3 regions of the Marinomonas sp. PE14-40 genome follow, and region 2 is predicted to be linked to each of the others. Evidence: predicted binding sites of a transcription regulator. Region 2 holds the regulator's gene; each other region holds the start of a gene.

Region 1 (7,158 bases), 1.5 Mb from region 2:
AGATTTAATCTCAGTTTATAGGTGTATTCTTTGGTGGTGACTTTCGCTTCTTTCTTAAAAAGGCGTGCTAGATGTCTGGTGCTGCAATGGGCTATTTGAGCCAGTTCATCTAATGACCAGCTTTTGGCTAGATCGGATTGAATTGCATTTTGTACCAAGTGTACTTTTTGATGAAGATGATTTCTGTGTTCAAGCCAAGGAGAAAAACTAGGGTCTTGGCTTCCACGTCTAGAAAATAGCACCATGTACTGAGCTATATCCGCCGCTAATTGTGCTTGGTTATTTTCTTGTACTAGGTAAAGGGCGAGATCTATCCCTGCGGTGACACCGGCACTGGTGTAGGTATTATCATCCACCACAAAAAGACGATTTTCCAATACTTGATGAGGGGCTACTAAGCCTCTTAAATCATCAAGATGAAGATGGTGTGTGGTACATTTTTTATCTTTAAGTAGGCCAGCCTTTGCCATGATAAGAGAGCCTGCACAAACGCTGATGTAGCGTTCGAATGTATGCTGTTTTAGCCAATGACAAGCGGTTTGAATGGCTGGTGTTTCCAGTGGGATCTCATCACCGGTTAGACCAGCAATAATTAACCATGCATTGGCTTCTATCTTGTCTGGTAAAGGGGCGAGATTAAGAGGTAAACCTAGGGAGTTGCTTGCATCATTTTCGGGTCCGACAAAATGCAATTGGTAAAGAGCATCTCCGCCACGTTTTTGATGAATACGATTGGCGTATTGAAAAACTTCTGCTGGCCCAATCGCATCTAATAAGAGGATATTGGGCAGCATTAAGACGTAAATAGGGGTCATGTTAGCTAGCCCTATTAAGTCACAGATTTGGTTTTAAATAAGCTGCCTAAAAGCTTAGCCCCGAAAGTATTTACTAATAGACCTGTTACTACCAAGCTAATGCCTATCCATTGGGTTTGGTTAATGCTTTCATTCAAAATTAATGCCGCAGACGATAGGCCAACCACAGGCACACCTAAGGTTAAAGGCGCAACTTGTGCTGCCGGGTATTTCTTTAGTAGATAGCTCCACAAACCGTAGCCCACTACAGTCGCAAGGACTGACAGATAAATCAGAGAGATGGCTGATTGCAGACCAAAGTTACTTAGGCTATCAATAATTAAATCTGGTCCTTCAATAAAGTAGCTGGCAATAAAGAAGGGAATAGGTGGAATCCAAGCACTCCAGATAATGAGATTCACATTAGCTGCATAACCTTTTTGTGAAATGGTTTTGTTAGCTATGTTGCCCATGGCCCAACTGGCAGCGCCTGCTAAAGTAAGGGCAAAACCTAATACCGTCATGGTTTGAGAGTCATGGCTTTGGGCGATAAAGATAAGGCCAAGTGCCGCAATAAAAATGGCTAAGACTTGGAAACCTTTAATGTTTTCTTTAAGGAATAGCATGGCAAAGACCAAGGTAAATAAGGCCTGTGATTGTAAGGCGAGTGAAGCAAGGCCCGCTGGCATGCCGTTATCCATGGCGCTGAATAAAAATGCGAACTGTAAAAAGCTAATGGGCAGGGCATAGGCAAACCACCACTTAATAGGAGTCTTAGGTCGTTTAAAGAATAAAGAGCCAACTAAAGCAACCAGTAAGAACCTTAGTCCACCTAATAATAGAGGGGGGATACCTTCAATTCCCCACGCAATAACGACAAAGTTAAAGCCCCAAATAAAGATAATGGCGAGGGCAAGTAAAATGTCTTTGTTGGTCATGGTGAGGTCCTTTTGAATATAAATGACACCAGATTCACTCTATCACAGAGCCTTGCTTTAAAAACCCATGTTACTGACAGAATTTGCTGTATGGTCACATCTGTATGCTTGTAAAAGCAGCTAGTGAATATGAATTTAGTTTACGCTTTATAAACGCTGGATATGAGGTGTGTTTGAGCTAGGTAACGGGTCAAAAAGGACATGTGCTCTAAGCGTTACTGATAAGAGCCTAGTTAATTGCAATATCATGAGTAATGAAATAAAAAAACTACCTTTCCCACTGGGTGATCGATGTGGGAAAGGTAGGTTAAACCGAAATGGGTTTATAAAAAGCTGATTAAGCCTTTTAAGCTGAAAGAGATGATGGTTAAAGTAATTAGGCCTAAAAGATACAGTCTAAGAAACCAAAACCATTGCTTTTGTTGTTTCATACTTAGCTCCTTATCTTGCTAGTCAAAATGTTTCTCATAAGATTAATAACCCTCTTCGTAATCCTCTACCTTGCCAGAAAATACACGGTATCCCCATAAGGTATAAGCACAGATCAAAGGCAAAAAGATGACGATGCCATACACAAGAAAGCTTAAGCTGGAATCTGGTGCTGCGGCTTCCCAAAGTGTCATTTGTCTTGGCACTAGGTAAGGAAATAAGCCCACGACCAAACCTGCAAACCCTAATAAGAAAAGGCCTGCACTGCACCAAAACGGCCAGCTTTCATGCTTGGCTTTATGGTCACTGGCAAAACACTTCCAGGCTATATAGCTTAATACTGCAGACGCTAAGGGCAGTGGGCTTAACCAAAGAAAGTTAAGGCCATCAAACCAACGAGCACGAATTTCAGCTTGGTCCAGAATCGTCCAGATACTGACTGCTCCCATCGCCAGAATAACGAGTATGAGGAGAAAACGCCCTTGCTTAGCGACTCTGAGCTGAATCTCACCACGGCTCTTCATATAGAGGTAGCTGGTGGCGAGAAGAGCATAACCTGCCATTACCGCAAACCCTGTTAATATGGCAAAAGGGGTAAGCCAAATTAAGCTATTGGTTTCACTGGCGTTGGCAGGAATGCCTTCTACAACCGAACCTAAGATTAAGCCTTGGCAAAATGCCGCTATGGTTGAGCCACTGCTAAAAGCAAGGTCCCACCACTTTTTAGAGGTATCTGACTTAAAGCGATATTCAAATGCCACACCCCGAAAGATTAAGGCAAATAACATCAGCATGATGGGCAGATAGAAAGTCGATGTGATAGCGGCATAGGCACTTGGGAAAGCGGCAAATAAAATGACCCCCCCAAAGACTAGCCAAGTTTCGTTACCGTCCCACACATGGGAGATTGAACGCATTAAGTGATCTCTTTCCTCATTGTTATCAAACCAAGGAAAGAGGATACCTATGCCCAAATCAAAGCCATCTAACAGTGTGTACATAAAGATGGCGAAGCCCAAGATAAGAAAATAGAAAAGTGCGTAATCCATTATTTATCCCCTTGTTCTTGGTGTTTAAGGTTTTTAACCCAAGCCAGTGCATAACCTGGTGCTTTCATTCCAATAAGTTGTCTTTCTAAATCAGCCATTTTTGGCGGCCCTTTCTTGATCAACTTGCCCATAAAGTAGAGATATACACCTAATAGCAAACTATAGATGACAACAAACATGATTAAGGAAAAGAGGACCTTTTCAGCTGGTAACAAAGAAGTAACATCCATGGTGCGAACTAGGCCTTGAACAACCCAAGGTTGGCGTCCGGTTTCAGCCACATACCAGCCTGCGAGTACTGCGATGACACCCATTGGGGTAAAGGCCGTGGTGAGTAATAAGAAGGCTTTATTTTCGTAGAGCCTATCTTTATGGCGCAGTAATAAACCACAGATGGCGATAAAGAGCATACCAACACCGATTGCGACCATGACTCTGAATGACCAGAAGACAAGCGGCACATAGGGTCTGTCTTCAGGTGGAACAGACTTAAGCCCTTGAACACCACCATCTAGACTATGGGTGAGTATGATACTGCCAAGATGTGGAATCCCAATTTCATAGTCGTTTCTTTCTTCTTCCATATTTGGCATAGCAAATAATAGCAGTGGAACAGGCGCTTCCCATTCGGGCCAGATACCTTCCATCGCCGCAAGTTTAATGGGTTGATGTTTAGCGACATTAAGACCATGTAAATCACCCACGTAAGTTTGCAATGGGGTGAAGATTAACGCTGACCAAAGTGCCATAGATAGGCCTTTTTTAGCGAAGTTAATATGCTGTTTTTTCAATAAATAATAAGCGCTGATGCCTGCTACTAAAAAGCTTGCTGTGATCATGGTTGCCAATAGCATGTGGGCCAATCTATATGGCATAGACGGGTTGAAGATGACTTCGAACCAGCTAGTAACATGAAATTTTCCAGCGATGATTTCGTAACCTGCAGGGGTTTGCATCCATGAGTTAGCGGCAATAATCCAAAAAGCCGAGATCCAAGTACCGATAGCAACGATCAAGCTGGCACTAAAGTGCATTTTAGGACTCACCCTTTGCCAACCAAATAACATGACACCCAAAAAGCCAGCTTCAAGGAAAAAGGCGGTTAATACTTCGTAGGCCATTAGTGGGCCTATGACAGGACCTGCTATGTCTGAAAAACGTGAAAAGTTGGTACCAAATTCATAAGAAAGAACAATGCCTGACACGACACCTGTACCAAACGTAATAGCGAAAGGCTTGATCCAAAATTTAGCTAATTGCAAATAATAGGGGTTATGGGTTTTAAGCCATAGGCCTTCCCATATCGCAATCAAGGTGGCTAGACCGATTGTGATACTGGGAAAGATAATGTGAAAACTCACAGTAAACGCAAATTGAATCCGTGAGAGTATTGCGACATCAAGTTCCATAAATACCTCAAGTAAAGAGTTAACTAACTTTCTTTATTTTCTGACTTGCTTGTTTCAAAAGGCTTGGCATCAGGGCTAACCCAGTAATAGATAGTAGAGTTATGACTTCGATCAGTAAAAGATTATTATTCATAGCTAATGCCTTATTTGATTAAATTAAATAAAAAATATTTGAGTTGGATCAAGTTTTGCTATTGATTAGCCATACTTATAGCAATACCAGTGCCAAAAAATGGTTTTATTTATAAGTGTATGAATTTAAAGGTTTGTTTTGTTTTTCTGAGCGTTTTATAAAATCGACTGTAAACTAGGTTTACAGTTTTAAATTGAAAGTTGTTAATCAGGTTGACAGTGTGCCGACATTAAATGTGATTTTTGAAATGGTTATCTTGCTCACCAGTGTGTGCGGCTTGATGGCAGGTTTTTGGCTTTATTGGCGTGCAGCTGGTAAGCGAGACTTAACGGCTTTATCGGCATTTGCCATCATGATGGCCTTGTGGTGTTTTGGCCATTTAGCCATTGCTCACGATATGCAATCTCTCGGCATTTTTCTCATTCTGGCTAACCCTTTGATGCCAACTTTCTTCCTCGATTTTAGTGTGCGCTTTGTTTCCAGTAGTCAGATTCAGGGTGAATATACCCATAAGTTTAAGCCTTGGCTGGCCTTACTCAGTGATAATCTTAATAAGGTGTATCTAGTCAGTTTTCTCGTTTGTATTTCTAGCTGGTGGTTAAGCGGTGTCATCGTTATAGAAAAAGCCGGTCTGTTTCTCTTTGTATTCACAGATTATGGTTGGTTTAATCTGGTTTATACCGTCTTGTTAGGCGTACTTGGTCATGCGGTTTTACTTTACGGTTGGCTGATCCATAAGGGCAATAAACGTCGTTCTATCCTTGTGCTTTTTATGGTGAGTGCTTGGGGTTTATTGTTAGCGACTAGTTTTATTTTCCCATCTGTTGGGGTGGATGCTTTTCCTTATCCCATGATGCTTTTGCCGACTTACATTTTGCTGCTTGTTTATGCTGTGGTGCGCTATCAAATCTTAGCGGTAAATGCCTTTGCCAACCGTGCCTTGCTTTGGCTGGCGATGATGTTGAGTCTCTTGATATTGATTGCTTTCATCAGTGCCACCGCCGCACCTTTAGGGATGCAAGCCTTGGCTGAGGTGCCGGCTTGGCAATTATGGTTATATTCTTTAACCGTTCTTTTATTAAGTGCCCTTATTTATCCCCCTCTTTCTCGTTTAGTAGAGCGTTTAATTTATCCTGGCTCTCGTTTGAATGAAGACCTTTTAGATATTTGGAGCCAAGCCCTTAAAGGTGCTAAGGATTGGCCCCAGTTGATTCAAATTGGCGAAACCTTGTTGAAGCAACAGCTTGGGCAGGTGGTTGATGTCTCTATCGAAATTAATAAAGGTCAAATTATTACGCTTGATACGAGCTCAAATGCCAGCCAAACAGAACGTCAAAAAGAGACTCAAATAGATGAAAATCGGATGCAGCTTTTAGTGCGGAACCTTTATCAAGGTTGGCAGTTTGAGTTGATCGCTTGGCAAGATGTGAGCCCAGGAATGCGTTTGTCTGGGGAGGTGTTTGCCTCTTTGTTTACCACTCGTTGTGGCTTGTTACAGCAAAGTCTTGAGCTTGCTGAGGCAGAAAGGCAAAGGCTAGATGAAAAGCATCTAGTCGAATTGGGTGGTTTATCTGCCGCTATGGCCCATGAGTTACGTAATCCGTTAAATATCATTTCCATGGCGTCTATGAGTACAGATGATACCATCAAGCAACATATTCAAACTCAGGTTCAAAGAGCGGACAGGTTGATCAGTGATTTACTGCTGTATTCTGGCAGTCTGAAATTGGACTATACCCCTTTATTATTAAAACCTTTGTTAATGAGCTTAGAGCACCAAGCTGAGCTAGATAATGTACAAGTGAGTTTCGATATGCCAGATGAGCTCACTTTAGAGGTTGATGTACAAAGAATTCAGCAGGTGTTTATTAACCTAATGGATAATGCGGCTGCATTTTTACGTAACCAGCCAGATGCCAAGCTTAGAGTAGAGGCAAGACGTTATGATGCTAGTAATCTAGTGCAGGTTCGGGTGCATAATAATGGGCCTGAAATTGCTGCCAATATGGATGCTCAAAGCTTGTTTCAACCCTTTGTAAGTAAGCGTTCTGGTGGCCATGGTTTAGGTTTGGCGATAGTTAAACGCATTATTGATGCGCATCAGGGGGAAATACGTTGTCGTAGTGACCTCAATTGGCCTGTCAGTTTTGAAATAGATCTGCCATTACATGCAAATAAAAGTCAAAAGCAATTATCAAATCAAACCTTCATGCCTGATCAATAAGGGCTCTAGAAGGCGTTTTGCTAGTAAAATGCTAAGTAAAAAATTAAGTAAAAGGTAAAGAAATGGATACTGGGGCAAAGATTTTATTAGTGGATGATGAACCTGCGTTTTGTCAGCTGGCACAAATTTGGCTGGAAGGTTCGGGTTATCAAGTAAAAACAGCTGCTGATCTTGCTTCAGCT
Region 2 (7,158 bases):
TATGCTTGCATTTGGGCTTGGCACCATGCCGGCAATGTTAGCTACCGGAATATTCAGTAAAAGCCTAAAAGAAAGCTGGAAACAGTACCACCTCAATACCGTTAGCGGTGTCTTTATGCTGATTTACGCTATTTGGACATTTCCATTTTTCCAAAACTTAATACAAGCTGCTTTCCTTAGATAGCGCCATATTTATAAAACACGCCAACCAAAAGGCTGACATATATCAATTTTTAAATTTCCTTAGCAGTTAAAATACTATAAGAATTTTTAATAGGACGTTTAGATGCTCTGGAATACACAACTCATTCAAAAATATAATATTTCGGGTCCTAGATATACCTCTTACCCTACTGCACCTCAATTTAGCAGCAACATTAGCAAGCTCTCTTTAATTGAAGAAATGCTGATGCCCTCAAAAAAACCATTAAGTCTCTACTTTCATGTCCCCTACTGCGCAAAGCTTTGCTATTACTGTGCGTGCAATAAAGTAATCACAAGTAACTACAAAAAAGGCGATGAGTACCTTGAACTTCTTATTGAAGAAATTCGCCTTAAATCTTTAATGCTTAACGATGAAAGAGAAGTACAACAACTTCACTTTGGGGGTGGCACCCCTACCTTCTTATCAACCGATGCCTTTAAAAAATTGATTAACTACATCAAGCAAGAGTTCAATTTACTTCCCGATGATGAAGGTGAATACAGCATAGAGGTTGACCCAAGAGAAGTTAGCCAAGAAAAGCTGTCAGCACTAAGAGAACTCGGCTTTAACCGCCTTAGCTATGGCATTCAAGATTTTGACAAACGAGTCCAAACTACTATTAATCGCATACAAAGCTACGAATTAATTGACAGCCTAATGCAGTGTAGTCGTAAACTAGGTTATCACTCTATCAATTTCGACCTAATATATGGGCTTCCATATCAAACTGCTGAAAGCTTTGAACAAACCCTTAATCAAGTAATCAAACTTGATCCTGATAGGATTTCAGTATTTAACTATGCTCATTTACCTAAACGGTTTGCTTCTCAAAGACAGATTCCAGAAGATCAGTTACCAGACACAAATACAAAATTAGCTATTCTTAAATTATGCATCGATATGCTTACCAGTGCAGGCTATCAATACATAGGAATGGATCATTTCGCCAAACCCAAGGATGCGTTGGCAAAAGCACAAAATAAAGGAGAGTTGAAACGAAATTTCCAAGGATATACAACACATGCAAACTGTGACCTATTGGCATTTGGCACATCAGCTATCAGTCAAATAGGCAAAACATATGTTCAAAATCATACGGCGACAAAAGATTATCGCAAAAGCATTGAAAGCGGTCAGTTAGCGATTATGAAGGGATACATGAGTAATCGTGACGACCAAATAAGACATAAGGTCATTATGTCTTTAATTTGCAACTTTGAACTAGATTCAAGTGACATTGAGAGTGAGTTTAATATCGTATTTTCAAATTACTTTAAAAATGAACTATCAGAGCTTAGAAAACTAGAGAAAGACGGCATTATTAAGTTAACAAATGAGCCAATACCTTATATTAGGGTCACGGACTCTGGCAGACTTTTAATCCGCTGCATTTGCATGACTTTTGATAAATACTTAAATAACGTAATTTCATACTCTAAAGTAATTTAGAAACATAGATCAAGTTCAGGGAGATCATTATGTCTTTAGCTCTTAACAACGCTCGATTTAACAGTAAACTTACATCTCAATGCCAGAATTGCAGCCTTAGCGCGCTATGCCTGCCAATTTCTTTAGCTGATGACGATGTTAATCGATTGGATCAGATCATTGAACGTAAAAAACCTCTAAAAAAAGGGGATATTTTATTTCGTCAGGGAGACGAGTTCGAATCTGTGTATGCCGTACGTACCGGCACACTTAAAACTTTTAATATCACTAACTCTGGTGAAGAGCAAATTACAGGCTTTTACTGCCCAAGTGAGCTTCTTGGCCTTAGCGGGATAGATAAAAACATTTATCCAGTGTCTGCAAAAGCGCTTGAAACAACCACGGTGTGTGAAATTCCTTTTTCTCATTTAGAGCAATTATCTGAACAGATCCCTACTCTTAAGCATCAACTTTTTAAAGTGATGAGCCGCAAAATTTGTGATGACCAACAAATGATGGTGCTATTAGGTAAAAAAAATGCAGATGAGAAAGTCGCTTCTTTATTACTAAATTTAAGTGCGCGCTTTAAAAAACGTGGCTATTCTGCAACATCATTTAGACTTGCCATGTCTCGTGGTGAAATCGGCAATTATCTTGGTTTAGCAGTTGAAACCGTTAGTCGAGTAATCACACGTTTTCAAAAAAACGGCATGATTCAAGTTGATGGCAAAGAAATTAGCATTATCGATCTAGATCAAATGCAAAAACTAATCGGCATGTCAGAAGATTGTGATAAAATTGAAAGTATTTGATAGCTAACACAAGGCGATATAATGCTTTACGATGATTTTTACATAAAATCTTTAATACAAACAGTTGAAGACTGGCCTAAAGAAGGTATTAGTTTTAGAGACATCACTCCAATTTTCTCAGACCCTAAGGGTTTGAGAATGGTTGTTGATGCTTATATTCATAGGTATATAGCAACTGATATAAGCCACATTGCCTGCATTGATGCTCGTGGCTTTCTTATCGCTTCTATTCTTGCTTATGAGCTGCAAAAGCCTCTAATTCTTGTGCGCAAAAAAGGCAAACTACCAGGTGCAACTATTTCACAAAAGTATGCGCTTGAGTACGGAGAAGCAGAGCTAGAGATTCAAGAAGGTGCTGTATCTGAGGGTGATCAAGTATTACTCTTTGACGACTTAATAGCGACTGGTGGCACGCTTTGCGCTGCTATCAGCCTATTAAAATCACAAGGCGCTAACATCAAAGAAGTTGCAGCTATTATTGACCTACCTGATTTAAAAGGCAGTCAGATTATTAGTGACTTAGAGATACCCGTTTATAGTCTCTGCGCCTTTGAAGGCGAATAAAAAAAGGGCGCTAATTTAGCGCCCTTTTTTTTGATTCTGTTTTAGTCACACCTAGAAGTAAGCTGCTACTCCAATGTGCACACCCTCATCCAAAGTATACTTTTCACTATGATCATTAAATTCAGTTTTTACAACACTATAGCTAAAATAAACTCTTGCATTACGTGTTGCAAAATATTCCACTCTCAAATCAGCTTCGTGCTGTCTTTTCATATCTCCATAGGTGAAAAGCCCTGGGTAGTAATAACCAGATGCATATATGCTTACACGGTTAGCTTGTGGAATAATGTAACGATAATAACCACCTAATCCTACACCGTAACCTGAATCGTTAGCACCTAGATCACCCTCTACTGCACGCAATCTTGCACCAACGCCGACTTCAATAGGGTCAGCCTTATCAACAATCATTACGCCAACATAACCAGATTTACCGCCTTCAGATAAATACAAAGCACCCGCTTCAATCTCAACAGGATCTATGCTTAAAGACGCATTTAATTTAGCCGTATCATCAGATAGAGTACCTGAAACACTTGAAGCATTTGCTCCAACACTTAACAAACCAAGCGCAAAAGTAATTGCATATTTATTAAAACTCATCAATATATCCTATAGTGAAATTATATTTAATTTATCTAAGGCATCTGGACTAATAGATAAATCTTTAAAATCAAATAAATTTGTATCTGCCATATGCGACGGTACGATATTTTGCATACTTGTAAACAACGTATCGGTACGACCGGGATATTCTTTATCCCATTGTTGTAACATATTTTTGATAACCTGACGCTGTAAATTTTCTTGTGAACCACAAAGATTGCACGGAATAATCGGATATTCCTTTATTTCAGAAAAAGTCTCAATATCTTTTTCTTTACAGTATGCAAGTGGTCTAATTACCATATGACGACCATCATCACTTAACAATTTAGGCGGCATGGATTTAATTTTCCCACCAAAAAACATATTTAAAAACAAAGTTTCTAAGATATCATCTCTATGATGCCCAAGCGCAATTTTAGTTGCACCGATTTCATCCGCAAAACCATATAAAGAACCGCGTCTTAAACGTGAACATAAGCCACATGTCGTTTTACCTTCAGGTACAAGCTCTTTAACAATACTATAGGTGTCACGCTCTAGAATATGATAATCAACACCAATTGATGACAAATATTCAGGCAAAATATGTTCAGGAAAACCAGGTTGTTTTTGATCCAAGTTAACAGCAACAATACTAAACTCTATCGGAGCACTTGCTTGAAGATTTCTTAATATCTCCAACATAGTATAAGAGTCTTTACCCCCAGATAAACAAACCATGACCTTGTCATCATCTTCTATCATATTGAAGTCGGCGATTGCTTGTCCGGTTAGCCTTCTTAAGCGTTTATGAAGCTTATTAAGTTCGGTTTTTTCTTTCGGGCGTGTTGATAAATCCATTGCTACTTTCACATAATTACAAATAGCGACATTCTACAACAGTAACAATTCCATCGCATCCAATTAATTGAATCTATTAGGGAAATATGACGAATTTTTTAATCGGTAGGAAATTACAGGGTGAAACAAGAGCTAACAGGGTTAGCTCTTTTTAAGCTTAAGCTTGCTTGTTGATCCCTAGAGAATCGATAATAACCGCTGCAGCAATGACAGCCAGCATTGCAGGTACTATCATAGGCGCAAAGTTAGCCATTACAGCTGTTGCCAATCCCATAGCAAACCCAGCAAAAAGTTTAAGTGTGTTATTCATATCATCTCCAAGCAAACATAGCGATAAATTTTGCCAAGATAATACCTTAATAATGATTCATATCAAATTAATATCTGCTTGATATAGGAACAATTTTACTTTTTCCTTAATTTAGCTCTGCACTTTCTGCACTGATACTCAGCCCCTTTGAGAATTCGATTATGGCGCCTGATTGTTAAGGCATGCTCCATACAGTCACACAAATACAGAAAACTTTTCGCTGGCGCCTTAACGTCAAAGTTATGAGTACGATTTGGTGCTAAATTAAAAACATTCATCATCACACTCTTCCACTCTTTACCATGAGGCCTAACTTTTGGACCAAAGAGTTGATAAACAAATATATGTGCTATTTCATGCGGCACGACAGTAGAAAGAAATTCATTAGGGTTTTGAAGATACATATCATAATTAAATCTTACTTCATGACGTTGTAAGTATGCAGTACCTGCCGCCGAGCCCCTTTGGTTAAATTTAATCGAGACCATTTCAACGTCGGTTTCAAAGTACTGGTTAGCTCTATTAAAGGACTCCAATACCGCATTAGTCGCCGCTTCTTCAAACTCCTTTCTATACATTAGTTCGGCACACTTATTTTTACTACGTCATAGATTGGTGGTGACAGTGGCTCAAGCACATGTTTAGCAAGACCCGTCAATCGACTCATCGCCGCCAAGGTTTTAGGCCTATGCTGCGCAACGAGATCAAGTTGTTTAACTGTGAAAACGTCAACACCCGCATTAGCGTGCCATTGAATTAACTTCTTTTTATATTCAGCCATAGGTAAAACCTCATGATTTGAATAAAAGTAATCATCATTTATAACCACCTGTACTTCAGATTTCAGTATGGCTTTCGATTTCTCTTGAAGAGCGAGTTGAAAAGGAGAAAACTGATGAACCAATATATATTCATTAGCAATCAGGTAGCGTGCTAACTTTTTCCAACTGATTTCATTGAGCTCCTCTCCCTTACCAAACAAACTCATATCCTGTCCCATGCAAGAAAAAACTGCCTTGGTTTTCTTACCCATTAATATTTGAATAAGAACACCAATAGAGACGACTCCTTTAGTCTTATGTAATAAAGATAAAAATTTCTGAGCAGCAATGGTTACATTTTGCTCCACTTCTTTATTTTTGCATCTATCACAATTTCCGCATTTAGGAATTGTTTCATCAAAATGCGTTAAGAGACTTTGTCTGCGACAACCTCTTGCCTCTAAAATTTTACAAAAACCTAATGTTCGTTTCCAATCCGATTCAGATGAAAAATTCACTTCCATCTCAAACTGCAAGAGCTTTAACATATCTTGCAAGCCATATAGCAGTAATGCCCTTGCAGGTCGACCATCACGCCCTGCCCTTCCTATTTCCTGATAGTAGTTTTCAACACTATTCGGAAGATCCATATGCGCCACAAAACGGACCTTATCAAAGTCAACGCCCATGCCAAAAGCTGACGTTGCAACCATTACAATATTATCGCCTTCGGAGAATAACTTGAGGTTTTTCTCTTTATCTTTGTCTGCAACATTTGCATGAAAATAAAGGCTAGAGACCCCCTGTCCATTAAGCCAAGCACTTAATTCTTCAACTTTACGTCGTGAGCGGCAGTAAACAATACCTGATCCAAGCAGTGCATCTTGATTAATGAAGTTTAATAATTGTTTGTTTGCCAATCGCTTTTGGGAAATTGTTATTTCAATGTTTTCCCGGTTATAACTATGTTGAAGAACTTTCGGAGAGTTTAAAGATAATGACCTCAGAATCTCTGATTGAGTTTTTGCATCTGCACTGCCACTCATGGCAACAATAGGTGTACTTGGAAATTTCTCGCGGATTAAGCCGAGACTTCCGTATTCCGGCCTAAACCCCTGACCCCACTGGGAAATACAATGCGCCTCATCAATAGCAAAAAAAGAAACTTTAGTGTGTTCTAATAAACCAATAACAGATGGCTGCAGTAATTTTTCGGGCGACAAAAATAGTAAATCGATTGAATGACCCCTTAGAGAATAGGATAAATCATCTTGCTCACCTGGATTTAAGGTTGAGTTTAAAAATTCAGCCTTAATACCGATTGATTTGAGCTTCTCTACTTGCTGTGTCATTAACGCTAACAAAGGGCAAACAATGACAGCAACACCTTCCAGCCTCAACGCAGGTAACTGATAAACAAGTGACTTACCGCCACCTGTTGGCGAAATTAATAACAAATCCTGTCCATCAACAATAGCTTTAATCGCCTCTTCTTGAAGCGGCAGAAAGCTCTGATGGCCAAATTTTTCTAATAATTCTTTAATCATTTTCATAGACGGATGATTATCTTACAAAGTCATTATTTTCGCATCGATTTTCAAACATCTTTTAGTTAAAATATGCGTCATT
Region 3 (7,158 bases), 690 kb from region 2:
CTCATCATCAACCATGATCATAGTGCCATCACGCTCTACCACTGGACGTGGTTTTGCGAAGTAAAGAGGAACAATTGGAATACTTTCTAGGTAGATATATTGCCAGATGTCCAACTCGGTCCAGTTAGATAGAGGGAAAACTCGAATACTTTCGCCTTTATTCACTTTACCGTTATAGATGTTCCATAATTCAGGACGTTGGTTTTTTGGATCCCAACGGTGCTGTTTATCACGGAACGAATAAACACGTTCTTTTGCTCGTGATTTCTCTTCATCACGACGCGCACCACCAAATGCAGCATCAAAGCCGTATTTGTCTAATGCTTGCTTCAAACCTTGGGTTTTCATCACGTCGGTATGTTTTGCACTACCATGTGTAAATGGACCTACACCCTGATCAATACCTTCTTGGTTTTGATGAACCAAAAGCTCAAGACCTAATTTCGCCACCATTTCATCACGAAAGCTGATCATTTCTTTAAACTTCCAACCTGTATCCACGTGCATTAGTGGGAAAGGTGGTTTACCTGGGTAAAAGGCTTTCATGGCCAAATGCAACATAACAGCAGAGTCTTTACCTACTGAATACAGCATTACAGGATTATCAAATTCAGCAGCCACTTCACGAATGATATGGATACTTTCAGCTTCAAGCTGCTTTAAATGAGTGAGTCTCGCCTCGTTCATAATTTCCTATCTCAGTTGTGTCCGACTTTTAAACCCTTCAAATCTTTAACAATTCAAAGTCGTTAAAAGTGAATGGATTCGGCATTTGATGGATACTATACAGGCAAGCTATTTTCAAAAAAAGTTATAAGCAGGTGTTTTTATAGAACATTTATACATATATATATTTAAAATGAACTACATAAGCTGAGCCTATGAAGTTCACTTTAAAGACAAACAATTCCAATAAGAAACTTTTTACGTTTAATTTGGCAGGTTACGCATGACTAAGCCGTATTCAATATCAGCAGGCTCACTCTCACACGGGATACTCACCACATGACCAGAGCCAGGCGCAACACTCACGCTTTCGCCTTTTTTATTCAACATGGTATTAATGAATATAGTTCTTGAGCCTTTTGGTGTGATCAGTTCGACACTGTCGCCCACTTTAAAGCGGTTTTTAACATCCAAGGTTAACATGCCGTTGTGCCAGCCTTTCATCTCAGCCACAAATTGCTGCTTAGTGGATTGAGAATTGCCATGTTGATAGTTCTGATACTTATCATGCACATGGCGACGGTAAAACCCTTCGGTATACCCTCTATTCGCTAAGCCTTCTAATCTATCCATAAGACTCATATCAAACGCACGACCATGGGTTGCATCATCAATCGCTTGGCGATAAAGCTGAGCTGTGCGTGCTGCATAAAAATGAGATTTGGTACGTCCTTCAATTTTTAATGAATGCACACCCATTTCAATCAATTTTTCCACATGCTGAATGGCTCTAAGATCACGTGAGTTCATGATGTAGGTGCCATGCTCATCTTCAAACGCAGGCATGTACTCACCTTCGCGACCCTGCTCACGTAATAACACCACATCATCGTAGGGCTTACCTTCGCCTAAAGTGGTTTTGAAATCATCATTTTCACCCAATGCGAGTTGGTCAAAACCTGATGGATCGAACATTTGTGCTTCTTTCTTAGCTTGTTCGTATAAATGACTACCGTCAGCAGGCACGATATCACCGGACAGTTCTTCTTTGGCATCTTTAACATCATACTGCCAACGGCACGAATTGGTGCATGAGCCTTGGTTTGGATCACGTCGATTAAAGTAACCAGACAATAGACAACGACCAGAATAGGCGATACACAAAGAACCATGAACAAAGGTTTCAATTTCCATATCAGGTACTTTTACACGTATCTCTGCAATCTCATCCAAAGACAATTCACGGGATAAAATGACACGTTTAAGGCCATAGTCATGCCAAAACTTAACCGTCGCCCAGTTTACGGCATTGGCTTGAACAGAAAGGTGTAACTCTTGATCAGGCCATTTTTCTTTAATCAGCATCATCATGCCAGGGTCAGACATAATTAGCGCATCAGGGCCCATTTCGATAACCGGTTCTATATCGCGTAAATAGGTTTTAATTTTGGCATTATGAGGGGCGATATTACTGGCGACATACAGTTTTTTACCTTGGGCATGGGCTTCTTCTATACCCGTTGCGAGGTTCGCCATGTCAAAGTCGTTATTTCTCACCCTTAGGCTATATCTAGGCTGGCCTGCGTATACGGCATCAGCGCCATAGGCAAAAGCGTAACGCATATTTTTTAGGGTACCCGCTGGAGAAAGTAGTTCTGTCATAAGTCATTCACGTCGATTTTAAAAATGGGCGCATTTTAATCGAGTGACTAAAGGGGAAAAGCAAAAACAAAAAAAAGGCCGACTTAGTCGACCTTTTTATGATTTGAATCAAATTTTTTAAATTATTAATTCCATATTATGAGATAAATTGAGCTTATAAGCTTTGACCTATTATGGCTCTGCACTCAATTGTTGCTCCAACATAATTTGATTAACTTGGGTATCGATTCGGTTAAGTTTGCCATTCACTTGGATTCTAAAGGCATCAATTGCATTAATTGCTTCTTGATGGTCATCCAGTTGAGCTTTCAAGTTTGCTGGCATATCCGGTTTAGCACTGCGTAAACCTTCTACTTTTTCATCAATTTTACTAATACTTGCTTCAATCTTCGCTAAAGTATCTGCCAAAGATTTAACCTGATTAGACACACTTTGATTGTTAGTTTGCATTGTTTTAATGGTATTCAGCAAATTATCAATTTGCCCATTTTGTTGTTCCACTTTTACAATCAAGCTTGCTGTTTCATCACCCATTTTAGATAAAGTTTGCCCTGTAACATCTTGCTCTTCACGCATGGCGTCAATTTCAAAGGCACGGGTTTGGCTATCCTGTTCGACCTGATTCAAATTACCTAACAATTTATGGTAATTTGCTTCAATGTCATTTACTGCTTCACCTTGAACAGCAACAAGCTTACCTTGCGTTGCAAGGGATTCACGTAAATTAGATTGCTTTTTATCTATATTGGTAACATTTGTTGTATTGGCTTTAATTGCCTTACGGTTGGTGTCATAAGACACGCCCCATAGTTTGCGGATCTCACTGTTGTGATTCTTTAACGTCTCTGCAACCGTCAAGTCTTGTTCATTGGCAGACACATCTGCCGCTAACAGTTGATGATCTAAGTTAGTTAGTTGAGTATTAGTAGCAGCGAGCTCGGATTTTAATCTTTGGTTGTCTTGCCAGACCCAAAAACCCGCAGCGCAAGCAGCACCAACAAATAAAAATAGCAGCAGGTATACCCCAATTAAACTAGGCTTTTTATATTGCACTTGGGGTTGTGCTTTTGCCTCATTTAAGGGTTTAGCTTTAGTCGAAGCGGGAGCCAGTCGTCTCTTCGTTGTGGATTGATTAGTACGACGGTCACTGACTTCATCTTGGTCCAAGGTAAGGCTTGGAATTTCTACATCATCATCTTGTCTTGGCATTGAATTCTTACTGAGCCCTTGTTTTGAATGAAAAAAAGGATAACCACACAAATTGAAGGAATATTATCTTCAATTCTTCGGTGCTATTATATATGCACCATTAACTGCTTGATAACAAGCATTTTTCAATATGAAATCGCAGGAGAAAAGAAATGGCGTTTGAATTACCAGCTCTACCATACGCAAAAGATGCTCTAGAGCCTCACATGTCAGCGGAAACATTGGACTTCCACCACGGCAAACACCATAACACTTATGTTGTTAAATTAAATGGTCTTGTTCCTGGTTCTGAGTTTGAAGGCAAAAGCCTAGAAGACATCATTGCATCAGCTCCAGCTGGTCCTGTATTCAACAATGCAGCACAAATCTGGAACCACACTTTCTTCTGGAACAGCCTAAGCCCACAAGGTGGCGGTCAACCAGCAGGCGCACTAGCTGACGCAATCAATGCTAAATGGGGTTCTTTCGAAGAGTTCCAAGCAGCATTCAACGACAAAGCAGTTAACAACTTCGGTTCTAGCTGGACTTGGTTGGTAAAAACAGCTGAAGGCGAATTAGACATTGTTAACACTAGCAATGCTGGCACTCCTTCTACTGACGGTTACACAGCACTATTGACTGTTGACCTTTGGGAACACGCTTACTACATCGACTACCGTAACGTTCGTCCTGATTACCTAAAAGGTTTCTGGGCGCTAGCTAACTGGGATTTTGCTGCTGCTAACTTTGCTGCATAAAATCAGTTAGTTTTGTTTTAAGTCTTGGCTTAAGGGTTTGTGGAAACACTTAAGTCAATTTAAGACAAATAAAAACGCGATTCAAACCCAGTCTGAATCGCGTTTTTTTATGCTCAAATGTTAGTCACAACTTTTATGATGCGTCTTTCGCTGCTTTTGCTGCTAATTTAGTTTGAATAAAAACGGAATGAGGCACATATAAGAGTTCACAGATACGCCTGATACGATAATCTTCGTACTCGTCCAGCACGCCATCAGCGTAGGCAACACGCCACAGAGCACCTACAAGGGCTTCTTTTTCATCCTTACCGGCATGTTCATTAATGGCATTGGTAAATTGAAACATATCATTTGCAGATTCAACGGATTGTTTCATGTCAAGGTAGAGCTGCTCAACTTGCTCTAGTCCTGTTTCTTTCTCAATTAATTTTAAAACCTGCTGCTTTTCAGTCTCTTCTATTTTTTCATCTGCCAACATCACTTCAATTAGCAGTGCAGCAACGGCTTGTTGATAGGAAACGGGCTCTATCGTTTCCTCTGGATCTTGAAATTGTTCAATAATTTTTTTAAATGCAGCTAACATGCTTTCTCCATTTACTTATTTTCTAAGACTTGATTTAAATAGGCTAAATTCAAATCAATCAATTTATTTGGAAATTGTCGATAATCAGGATAAGGGCAGAGAATCAGGTTTTGATCGACTTTTAAAAGGCCTTTGTCATCTACTTGAGTGAAGTCTCTAATCTCTTTCAATGCAGACTGCATTTGACCACCGCAAACATAATAAATTTTATCCTGATCAAAATATTCTGGCATTTGAAATAAAATGCACTCACTTTCTTGTACCAATCTAGTGTCTCGGTATTCCCGCCAATCCATTTTAGCTGCCGTCAGCTTCGCCATAATTGTGAGAATTTTGCGCCAATGATTTCCATCCTGAGCAATAATGTCGGTCACAGAAGGTTGATTTAAATGACCATTCGGTGTGACTAAATACTCTCCTTTAGGTGGCGTTGGTAGAATAAACACCGTTTTTGCAAGCCCATAGGCACACCCTAAACTAAACACTGTTTTTCCTTTCTCCTTTAAACATCATACTGCAAAAAAACCATGATTTAAGATATGGCTATAATAGCATTTTGATTTACACAAAAGTTCCTTGATTGATACAAGTTAACAACTAGAGTGAAACTTGACAGTGAAGTCGTTTCATAAAACAATATAGCAATAAATTATAAGCTTATATTGGATTAGAATATGCAATTTATTAATTCAGGTGTTATCGGTGGCGTTTTAATTGGTTTGGCAGCACTGCTTTACTTACTTTTATATGGCCGTGTATTAGGTGTTAGTGGCTTAATCAATCAGACTGTTTTTAAACAAACAGCTAATAAAAGCAAAGAACAAGGCTCTAATAAATTTTATCTCGGCATGATTTTAATTGGCACCTTAATAGGAGGCAGTAGTTACGGGGTATTTTTTGAGCCTCAATTTGTTATGCCAAGTGATCGCTCCCCTCTTCTTCTCATTATTGCGGGCCTTATTGTCGGCTTTGGCACCCGAATGGGTAATGGCTGTACTAGTGGCCATGGGGTATGTGGCACTTCAAGAGGATCTTTACGCTCTATCATGGCAACCGTAACCTTTATGATCAGCGCCATAATAACGGTTTATGTGTCTAGCCGACTTTTTCAATTAGGGGCCTAACATGAGTAACAATATTAATAGCAATATGGTTTCTAATAAGGACAAGTCATCTCTTATATTCCACCTTTTTATGCACTTGATAATAGGCATTTTATTTGGTGCTGGCCTTGCAATATCCGAGATGGCAAACCCAAATGCGGTATTAAGCTTTCTCGATGTTAGCGCTATTTTTACTCAAGATAGCCCTTTTAGTAAAAATGCGAGTTGGAATCCAGATCTTATTTTTGTCATGGTGTCGGCAATTTTGGTTGGTGTTTTGGCCTATGCCATTAAGAATAAGATGACAAAACCTAAATTTACATCGATTTGGCGACTGCCAAGCAAGCTCACTCTAGATAAGCCTTTAATATTTGGTGCTATCTTCTTTGGTATTGGTTGGGGCCTTGCTGGCTACTGTCCAGGTCCCGCTTTAACGGCTTTGGTGAACAATCCAATGGAAGGTGTGTATTTTCTTTCTTCCATGTTAGTGGGCAGTTTTGCCTTCCAAACAGTATCAACAATGAGAAAAACCTAGCAGCAATCCTTTATTTTTCTTACCATCCCTATTCTACTAGTTTGATTTAAATTACTGATAAATTAATTTGAATCATTGGGACTTTCGCATTTTTGATTGATGGAACTTAACAAATGAAACTCGACTCGATTCATATCTACCCAGTTAAATCTATAGCCGGCATCTCGCTAGAGACTAGCCAAGTGAAACAAAGCGGCTTATTCGATGATCGACGTTATATGTTAGTCCTAGCCAATGGCAACTTTGTGACTGCTAGAAAGTACCCTATATTGACTCAAATTCACGCTCATTATGATGCCCAAGGGTTACTTTCCCTTAGTTATCAAGACAAAAAAGTTACGCTAGAGCAAAGCACTTATAGTGCGGATTATAAGTCAGTCAAAATTTGGGGAACACAGGTTTCAGCTCAAATCTGTGGCCAACAGTATAATGACTGGTTTAGCCAAGTTATTGGTAAAGAGGTTGAACTAGTGTATTTCGGTGAGCAATCTGAAAGAGTGACAGGCAAGCGCCCAGACAAACCTGTTGCCTTTGCTGATGGTTATCCTTTCTTAATTACCTCAAAAGCCTCTTTAGAAGCATTACAAGCAGTTTGCCCAGAAAAAGTGAGCATCACTCAGTTTAGAGCTAATCTGATTATTGATGATTGTGACGCCTTTGCCG

Evidence for each region. The regulator FNR, encoded in region 2, switches genes on or off when oxygen is low (the NO sensors DNR and NnrR bind a similar motif). The targets are predictions, from matches to a motif close to TTGATNTANATCAA.
Region 1: the regulator FNR is predicted to act here: its motif matches at 4,791-4,804, upstream of Q0A08_RS11725 (cytochrome ubiquinol oxidase subunit I).
Region 3: the regulator FNR is predicted to act here: its motif matches at 2,427-2,440, upstream of trhP (prephenate-dependent tRNA uridine(34) hydroxylase TrhP).

The regions. Positions count from the first base shown of each region.
Region 1 is NZ_CP130700.1:2,537,276-2,544,433, reverse strand. It holds gene Q0A08_RS11740 (GlxA family transcriptional regulator) at 1-815, opposite strand, end outside; gene Q0A08_RS11735 (EamA family transporter) at 830-1,732, opposite strand; gene cydB (cytochrome d ubiquinol oxidase subunit II) at 2,206-3,210, opposite strand; gene Q0A08_RS11725 (cytochrome ubiquinol oxidase subunit I) at 3,210-4,619, opposite strand; gene Q0A08_RS11720 (ATP-binding protein) at 4,973-6,976, shown strand; gene Q0A08_RS11715 (sigma-54-dependent transcriptional regulator) at 7,039-7,158, shown strand, end outside.
Region 2 is NZ_CP130700.1:1,010,499-1,017,656, forward strand. It holds gene Q0A08_RS04605 (sulfite exporter TauE/SafE family protein) at 1-184, shown strand, start outside; gene hemN (oxygen-independent coproporphyrinogen III oxidase) at 287-1,654, shown strand; gene fnr (fumarate/nitrate reduction transcriptional regulator Fnr) at 1,684-2,445, shown strand; gene Q0A08_RS04620 (adenine phosphoribosyltransferase) at 2,467-3,009, shown strand; gene Q0A08_RS04625 (YfaZ family outer membrane protein) at 3,061-3,612, opposite strand; gene ttcA (tRNA 2-thiocytidine(32) synthetase TtcA) at 3,622-4,458, opposite strand; gene Q0A08_RS04635 (hypothetical protein) at 4,616-4,768, opposite strand; gene Q0A08_RS04640 (SprT family zinc-dependent metalloprotease) at 4,864-5,346, opposite strand; gene Q0A08_RS04645 (RecQ family ATP-dependent DNA helicase) at 5,346-7,082, opposite strand.
Region 3 is NZ_CP130700.1:322,030-329,187, reverse strand. It holds gene cysD (sulfate adenylyltransferase subunit CysD) at 1-687, opposite strand, end outside; gene trhP (prephenate-dependent tRNA uridine(34) hydroxylase TrhP) at 931-2,328, opposite strand; gene Q0A08_RS01405 (hypothetical protein) at 2,500-3,537, opposite strand; gene Q0A08_RS01400 (superoxide dismutase) at 3,690-4,274, shown strand; gene Q0A08_RS01395 (TerB family tellurite resistance protein) at 4,408-4,857, opposite strand; gene Q0A08_RS01390 (DUF6942 family protein) at 4,869-5,342, opposite strand; gene Q0A08_RS01385 (YeeE/YedE family protein) at 5,532-5,981, shown strand; gene Q0A08_RS01380 (DUF6691 family protein) at 5,983-6,495, shown strand; gene Q0A08_RS01375 (MOSC domain-containing protein) at 6,609-7,158, shown strand, end outside.